Linked DNA regions of Rhodopseudomonas palustris. The protein of the gene in region 1 interacts with the protein of each later gene in a pairwise test. Links are inferred from orthologs where the notes say so. Each region holds a gene or a part of one and is shown on either strand. Other genes may lie near its edges.

Region 1 (4,645 bases):
GCCGCCGCGCACGATGCCGACGTTGGTATTCTCAAATTCGGGAATGAACTTCGAGAGCGGATCGTCGAGCAGCATCTGGCCGTCTTCGACCAGCTGCATGATGCCGATCGAGACGATCGGCTTGGTCATCGAGAAGATGCGGAAGATGCTGTCGCGGCGCATCGGTGCGTCGGAGCCGGGCGCCTGCCGGCCCAGCGCCTCGAACCAGCCGATCTTGCCCTTGCGCGACACCAGCACGGTGACGCCGGGGATGGTGCCCTTGTCGATCTCGCGCTTGAAGGCGTCCGACATCACCTGCAGCCGGCGCGGCGACAGCCCCAGGGTTTCTGGCTTGGCCTCCGGCAAAGCCGGGGTCTGCGGGGTGGGGGCGGAGGTTGCGGCGGCGGTCGCGGTCATGGCGTTTCCCGATTGCTGTTTTTGTTGTGGTCCGGCGCCGGTGTTCACACGGGTGTCATCCGGGCCTGCGGGGGCATTCCGCGCCAGATTGACCCATAAAATCCGGCTTGAACAGGGTGCTTTTCCGCAGTAACCAGCCGCGGTTTCGCCGCCTTCCAGGCTGGCGCCGACAAGGATGGAGAACGATGGCCAAAGCAAAGTTTGAACGTACGAAGCCGCATTGCAACATCGGGACGATCGGTCACGTCGACCATGGCAAGACGTCGCTGACTGCGGCGATCACCAAGGTTCTGGCGGAGACGGGCGGTGCGACGTTCACGGCCTATGACCAGATCGACAAGGCGCCTGAAGAGAAGGCGCGCGGCATCACGATTTCGACCGCGCACGTCGAGTACGAGACGCAGAACCGTCACTACGCGCACGTCGACTGCCCCGGCCACGCCGACTACGTGAAGAACATGATCACCGGTGCGGCGCAGATGGACGGCGCGATCCTGGTGGTGTCGGCGGCCGACGGCCCGATGCCGCAGACCCGCGAGCACATCCTGCTGGCCCGTCAGGTCGGCGTGCCGGCGCTGGTGGTGTTCCTGAACAAGTGCGACATGGTCGACGATCCGGAACTGCTCGAGCTGGTCGAGATGGAAGTGCGCGAGCTTCTGTCGAAGTACGACTTCCCGGGCGACGACATTCCGATCGTCAAGGGCTCGGCTCTCGCCGCGCTGGAGAACTCGGATCCGAAGCTGGGTCACGACGCGATCCTGGAGCTGATGCGCCAGGTCGACGCCTACATCCCGCAGCCGGAGCGTCCGATCGACCAGCCGTTCCTGATGCCGGTGGAAGACGTGTTCTCGATCTCGGGCCGCGGCACCGTGGTGACCGGCCGTGTCGAGCGCGGCATTCTGAAGGTCGGCGACGAAATCGAAATCGTCGGCATCCGCGACACGCAGAAGACCACCTGCACCGGCGTCGAAATGTTCCGCAAGCTGCTCGATCAGGGCCAGGCGGGCGACAACATCGGCGCGCTGCTGCGCGGCACCAAGCGTGAAGACGTCGAGCGTGGCCAGGTGCTGTGCAAGCCGGGTTCGGTGAAGCCGCACACCAAGTTCAAGGCCGAAGCCTACATTCTGACCAAGGAAGAGGGCGGCCGCCACACCCCGTTCTTCACCAACTACCGTCCGCAGTTCTACTTCCGCACCACCGACGTGACCGGTGTGGTGCACCTGCCGGAAGGCACCGAGATGGTGATGCCGGGCGACAACATCGCGATGGAAGTGCACCTGATCGTGCCGATCGCGATGGAAGAAAAGCTGCGCTTCGCCATCCGCGAAGGCGGCCGCACGGTGGGAGCAGGAGTGGTTGCTGCAATCATCGAATGATCGCAGCAAACGTTCCGTGCGCTCCAACCGCATCTATCATGCGCAAGTGCGATAAATCGCACTCGCGTGGGCGCAGGCGTCGTCGCCGCGATCATCGAGTAACAACTCGAGCGACGTGATGAGCTTGGGGAAGCCGCGCATACGCTTTGCCGTATGCGCGGCTTTTCTTTTCGCTTGGGCATGGCCGATGGCAGGCGAGGCGGCCTGTCCGGACCGGCCGCCGTGCAAAGGTTGCGGCTGCAGGGGCGGTCCTGGCTATCGCGCGCCGGATGGCCACTGCGTCGGTTTCCGCGAGCTCAACCGGGTGTGCGGCACCCCGCCGAGCCGCTGCGTTTTCGAGAATGCGCCGGGCACCGGCGCCAACCGGGAATGCGCGCTGGCGCGCCCGGCGCGGCCCGGATCGAAGCCGGCCGCAGAGCCCGCCCCCAACGCGGCAGTGGAATAGACCAAAGCCTAACCGCGCATCCCACTTGCCAGCAGGGGGGTGCCTATGCTTCAACCGGCGCGTTCGGCGGCGACGCCGGCCCTAGGAGTGTAGCTCAATTGGTAGAGCACCGGTCTCCAAAACCGGGGGTTGGGAGTTCGAGCCTCTCCACTCCTGCCAGGCGCGCTCCGTAAATCTGACAGCTGGTTGAAACTGAACGGCTTTTCTGTCTGCGGCGGGTTGCCGCGACGGTCCCGTGCGCGGCTCTGTCCACCGCCGCGCAGCTTGACGTTTTGCCGAACTCGCCATACAAGGCCTCACTCGCTGCCGGCCCGCTTCGACGGATTTCCGGCGCGGCTTTGATTTCCCGAAAATTGGGCCCGTTGTCGGCTCATCCCCGGCGAGGTTCGCCAGGGTTGGGTTCACCGGGGCTGTTCGGATTTCTGAAACACCCACATTCGACTGATCTGGATCACACGATGGCCTTCAGCCCGTTCAAATTCCTGCAGGAAGTGCGGAGCGAGACCGCCAAGGTGACCTGGCCGACCCGCCGCGAGACCTCGATCACCACGATCATGGTGTTCGTGATGGTGGCGCTGGCTTCGATCTTCTTTTTTGCCGCCGACCAGGTGATCAGCGTTCTGATCCGCCTGTTGCTCGGCGTTTGACGGCAGGCCCCTTACCATGAGCATGCGCTGGTATATCGTCCACGCCTATTCGAACTTCGAAAAGAAGGTCGCCGAATCGATCAAGGAGCAGGCCAAGCAACGCGGCCTGGAAGATCTGTTCGAGCAGGTGCTGGTGCCGACCGAGAAGGTCACCGAGGTGCGCCGCGGCCGCAAGGTCGACGCCGAGCGCAAGTTCTTCCCGGGCTACGTGCTGGTGAAGATGAACCTCACCGACGAAGCCTTCCACCTGATCAAGAACACCCCGAAGGTCACCGGCTTCCTCGGCGCCGAGAACAAGCCGATGCCGATCTCGGAGTCCGAGGCGATGCGCATCCTGCACCAGGTGCAGGAAGGCGTGGAGCGCCCGAAGGCGTCGGTGTCGTTCGAGATCGGCGAGAACGTCCGCGTCGCCGACGGCCCGTTCGCGTCGTTCTCCGGCGTGGTCGAGGAAATCGACGAAGCGCGTTCGCGCGTGAAGGTCGCGGTGTCGATCTTCGGCCGCGCGACCCCGGTCGAACTGGAATTCGGTCAGGTCGAGAAGGTCTGATCGTTACTGTCATTGCCGGGCTTGACCCGGCAATCCATCCGCTTCGTTTGAAGAGGGATGGATGCCCGGATCAAGTCCGGGCATGACGGGAGTGAGCGGGGCTTGCGTCTTGCTCAAAAGCGACGTGGGAGGCGTGCCGGTGATCGCCAGTCATCGGAAAGCGCCCCACCACGGAACCTGAAACCGCCGGTTCGCCGGCAACAGGAGAGTTGGTATGGCAAAGAAAGTGACCGGATACCTGAAGTTGCAGGTGCCGGCCGGAGCGGCGAACCCGTCGCCTCCGATCGGTCCCGCGCTTGGTCAGCGCGGCCTCAACATCATGGAGTTCTGCAAGGCGTTCAACGCGCAGACCCAGAAGGAAGAGAAGAACACGCCGATTCCGGTGGTGATCACGATCTACGCCGATCGTTCGTTCACCTTCGAGATGAAGACCCCACCGATGTCCTACTTCCTCAAGCAGGCGGCCAAGATCCAGTCCGGCTCCAAGGCGCCGGGCCGTGACTTCGTCGGCAAGGTGACCTCCGCGCAGGTGCGCGAGATCGCCGAGAAGAAGATGAAGGATCTCAATTGCGACACCGTCGATTCGGCCATGCGTATGGTCGAGGGCTCTGCCCGTTCGATGGGCCTGCGGGTCGAGGGGTAAGGCGAACATGGCAATCGGTAAGCGTCTGAAGAAGATCCGGGAAGGCATCGACCGCACCAAGCTGTATCCGCTCGACGAAGCGGTGAAGCTGGTCAAGGAGCGCGCCATCTCGAAGTTCGACGAGACCATCGAGGTCGCGATCAACCTCGGCGTCGATCCGCGTCACGCTGACCAGATGGTCCGCGGCGTGGTCATGCTGCCGAACGGCACCGGCCGCACCGTGCGCGTCGGCGTGTTCGCGCGTGGCGCCAAGGCTGACGAAGCCAAGGCTGCGGGCGCCGACGTGGTCGGCGCGGAAGATCTGGTGGAGCAGGTTCAGGCCGGCAACATCAACTTCGACCGCTGCATCGCGACCCCGGACATGATGCCCCTGGTTGGCCGCCTCGGTAAGGTGCTCGGCCCGCGTGGCATGATGCCGAACCCGAAGATCGGCACGGTGACCATGGACGTCGCCGGCGCGGTCAAGGGTGCCAAGGGCGGTTCGGTCGAGTTCCGCGTCGAGAAGGCCGGTATCATCCAGGCCGGCGTCGGCAAGGCCTCGTTCGATGCCGACAAGCTGGTGGAGAACATCAAGGCGCTCGCGGACGCGGT
Region 2 (2,903 bases), 3.3 Mb from region 1 along the record:
ACGCGCGATGCGGGTCCTGCGTTCCGGATCGTCTGGCAGCCTCGCGGCACAGCGGAATGGAAGATCGAATGATCGACTGGGTGGATGTCTATCCGTGGGTGAAGACCCTGCACGTGGTGGCGGTGATCTCCTGGATGGCCGGCATGCTGTATATGCCGCGATTGTTCGTCTACCACTGCACGGCTGAAGTCGGATCGACGCAGTCCGAGACTTTCAAGATCATGGAACGCCGGCTGTACCGGGCGATCATGAATCCGGCCATGATGGTCGCGTGGGTCGCAGGTTTGGCGATCGCCTGGGAGCAGGGATATTTCACCTCGGGCTGGTTTCACGCCAAGCTCGCCGCGGTGGTGCTGATGACCGTGATTCATCTGCTGCTCGGCCGCTACGTGCGCGACTTCGCCGCTGACCGGAATACTCGGTCTCATAAATTCTATCGCGTTATCAATGAGTTACCGACGCTTCTGATGATCGCGGCGGTGCTGTTCGTGATCGTCAAGCCGTTCTGACGGCACTGGATGACGGTACGGCGTCGATCGTCTTGCGTGGACGCAACGGATTTTCTATACTGGCATTCGTCCCACCTAAAGCAGGCGAATGTGGTTGCGATCAGGTTCCTTTCTGAACCGGCCGCCGCATCGGGTCTGAAACCTCCCGCACCTTCCTTGCTCAAGACACCGTCGACCTGAAGACCTGCGGACTCCGGTTATTTCCTCCCGCTTTTTCTTCCGCTGACGAATCCCCAGTCTCGTTTCCACAGGACCACCCCCATGCGGGAAATCAAACTTCAAGACCTGAAGGCCAAGACGCCGGCCGAACTCGTTTCGTTTTCGGAAGAGCTCGGGGTCGAGAACGCCAGCACGATGCGCAAGCAGGAGCTGATGTTCGCCTGCCTGAAGCAGCTGTCGGCCAAAGAGACCGACATCATCGGCGAGGGCGTCGTCGAGGTGCTGTCCGACGGTTTCGGCTTTCTGCGATCGCCGGATGCCAATTACCTTCCCGGCCCGGACGACATCTACGTTTCGCCTTCGCAAATCCGCCGCTTCGGCCTGCGCACCGGTGACACCATCGAAGGCCACATCCGCAGCCCGAAGGAAGGCGAACGCTACTTCGCGCTGCTCAAGGTCAACTCGCTGAACTTCGAAGATCCTGAGAAGTCCAAGCACAAGGTCAATTTCGACAATCTGACGCCGCTGTTTCCGGATGAACGCTTCCGACTCGAGATCGACGATCCCACCCGCAAGGATCTGTCGGCGCGCGTCATCGACATCGTCGCCCCGATCGGTAAGGGCCAGCGCGCGCTGATCGTCGCGCCGCCACGCACCGGTAAAACCGTGCTGATGCAGAACATCGCGCACTCGATCACGGCGAATCATCCCGAGTGCTACCTGATCGTGCTGCTGATCGACGAGCGGCCCGAAGAAGTCACCGACATGCAGCGCTCGGTGAAGGGCGAGGTGATCTCCTCGACCTTCGACGAACCGGCAGTCCGCCACGTCCAGGTCGCCGAGATGGTGATCGAAAAGGCCAAGCGCCTGGTCGAACACGGCCGCGACGTTGTCATTCTGCTCGACTCGATCACCCGCCTCGGCCGCGCCTACAACACGGTGGTGCCGTCTTCGGGTAAGGTGCTGACCGGCGGTGTCGACGCCAACGCGCTGCAGCGGCCGAAGCGGTTCTTCGGCGCCGCGCGTAACATCGAAGAGGGTGGGTCGCTCACCATTATCGCCACCGCGCTGGTCGATACCGGCTCGCGCATGGACGAAGTGATCTTCGAAGAGTTCAAGGGCACCGGCAACTCGGAGCTGATCCTCGACCGCAAGGTCGCCGACAAGCGCACCTTCCCGGCGATCGACATCTCGCGGTCCGGCACCCGCAAGGAAGAGCTGATCACCGATCCGCAGCTGTTGAAGAAGATGTACGTGCTGCGCCGTATCCTCAACCCGATGGGGACGATGGACGCGATCGAGTTCCTGCTCGACAAGCTGCGCAACACCAAGAACAACTCGGAATTCTTCGACTCGATGAACACCTGAGCGAGTTGGATATCCGGCCATCAAGGGCGCCCCAGCGGGCGCCCTTTTTGTTTGCGTTCGGAACAGTGCCTCGGCAAGACAGCGCCATGCATCCGAGCGACCAGACCATCTTTGCCCTTGCGACCGGACCGCTGCCGTCGGCAATCGCCATCGTGCGTGTCTCCGGATCGCGAGCGGGCAACGTGCTGACAGCGCTGACCGGATCTCTGCCGCCGCCGCGGCGCGCCGTGCGCTGTGATCTTCGGACCCGTGACGACGAGTTGATCGACGACGGTGTGGCGTTGTGGTTTCCGGCCCCTGCGTCCGCGACCGGCGAAGACGTCGCCGAATTGCACATCCACGGCAGCCGCGCGGTGGCGGCGGCGCTGATCAAAACCCTCTCGGCGTTCGAAGGTGTGCGGCCGGCGGAGCCGGGCGAGTTCACCCGGCGGGGATTCGAAAACGGCAAGCTCGACCTGACCGAAGCCGAAGGTCTCGACGATCTGATCCATGCGGATACCGACGCGCAGCGTCGTCAGGCGCTTCGCCAGCTCGGCGGCGTGCTTGGCGACCGGGCGCGGAGATGGCGCGACCAGATCATCGAAGCGCTGGCGCTGGTCGAAGCGGGGATCGATTTTTCCGACGAGGGCGACGTTGCCGATGAGCTGATGGGGCCGGCGCGGGCGAAGATCGCGGAGCTGTCGGCAGAGATCGCCGAGGTCTTGGCCGAGCAGGCCCGGGGAGAGAAGCTTCGCGACGGGATGGTGGTAGCGATCGCCGGGCCGCCGAATGTCGGCAAGTCCACTTTGATCAATCGCCTGGCGCGCCGCGAGGTGGCGATCGTGTCGCCGCATGCCGGCACCACCCGGGATGTGATCGAGGTCCAAC

What was found.
Region 2: the proteins of nusG (region 1) and rho interact in binary tests that used the Escherichia coli proteins (3 or more experiments, as listed by UniProt). The link is inferred for Rhodopseudomonas palustris from one-to-one orthologs.

What each region holds. Positions count from the first base shown.
Region 1 is NZ_CP019966.1:3,608,800-3,613,444, reverse strand. What follows is about bases 1,707-4,645. They hold nusG (transcription termination/antitermination protein NusG), read left to right. Parts: upstream 1,707-2,880; coding sequence 2,881-3,411; downstream 3,412-4,645. Other genes in these bases: rplA (50S ribosomal protein L1), read left to right, coding at 4,062-4,645; rplK (50S ribosomal protein L11), read left to right, coding at 3,626-4,054; secE (preprotein translocase subunit SecE), read left to right, coding at 2,676-2,864; tuf (elongation factor Tu), read left to right, coding at 1,707-1,772. Outside these bases: RPPS3_RS16855 (serine hydrolase domain-containing protein), read right to left, coding at 1-396; more of tuf, read left to right, coding at 582-1,706. UniProt on the Escherichia coli protein: Part of the processive rRNA transcription and antitermination complex (rrnTAC). The complex forms an RNA-chaperone ring around the RNA exit tunnel of RNA polymerase (RNAP).
Region 2 is NZ_CP019966.1:329,915-332,817, reverse strand. It holds rho (transcription termination factor Rho), read left to right. Parts: upstream 1-770; coding sequence 771-2,036; downstream 2,037-2,903. Other genes in the region: mnmE (tRNA uridine-5-carboxymethylaminomethyl(34) synthesis GTPase MnmE), read left to right, coding at 2,123-2,903; hemJ (protoporphyrinogen oxidase HemJ), read left to right, coding at 69-509. UniProt on the Escherichia coli protein: Facilitates transcription termination by a mechanism that involves Rho binding to the nascent RNA, activation of Rho's RNA-dependent ATPase activity, and release of the mRNA from the DNA template.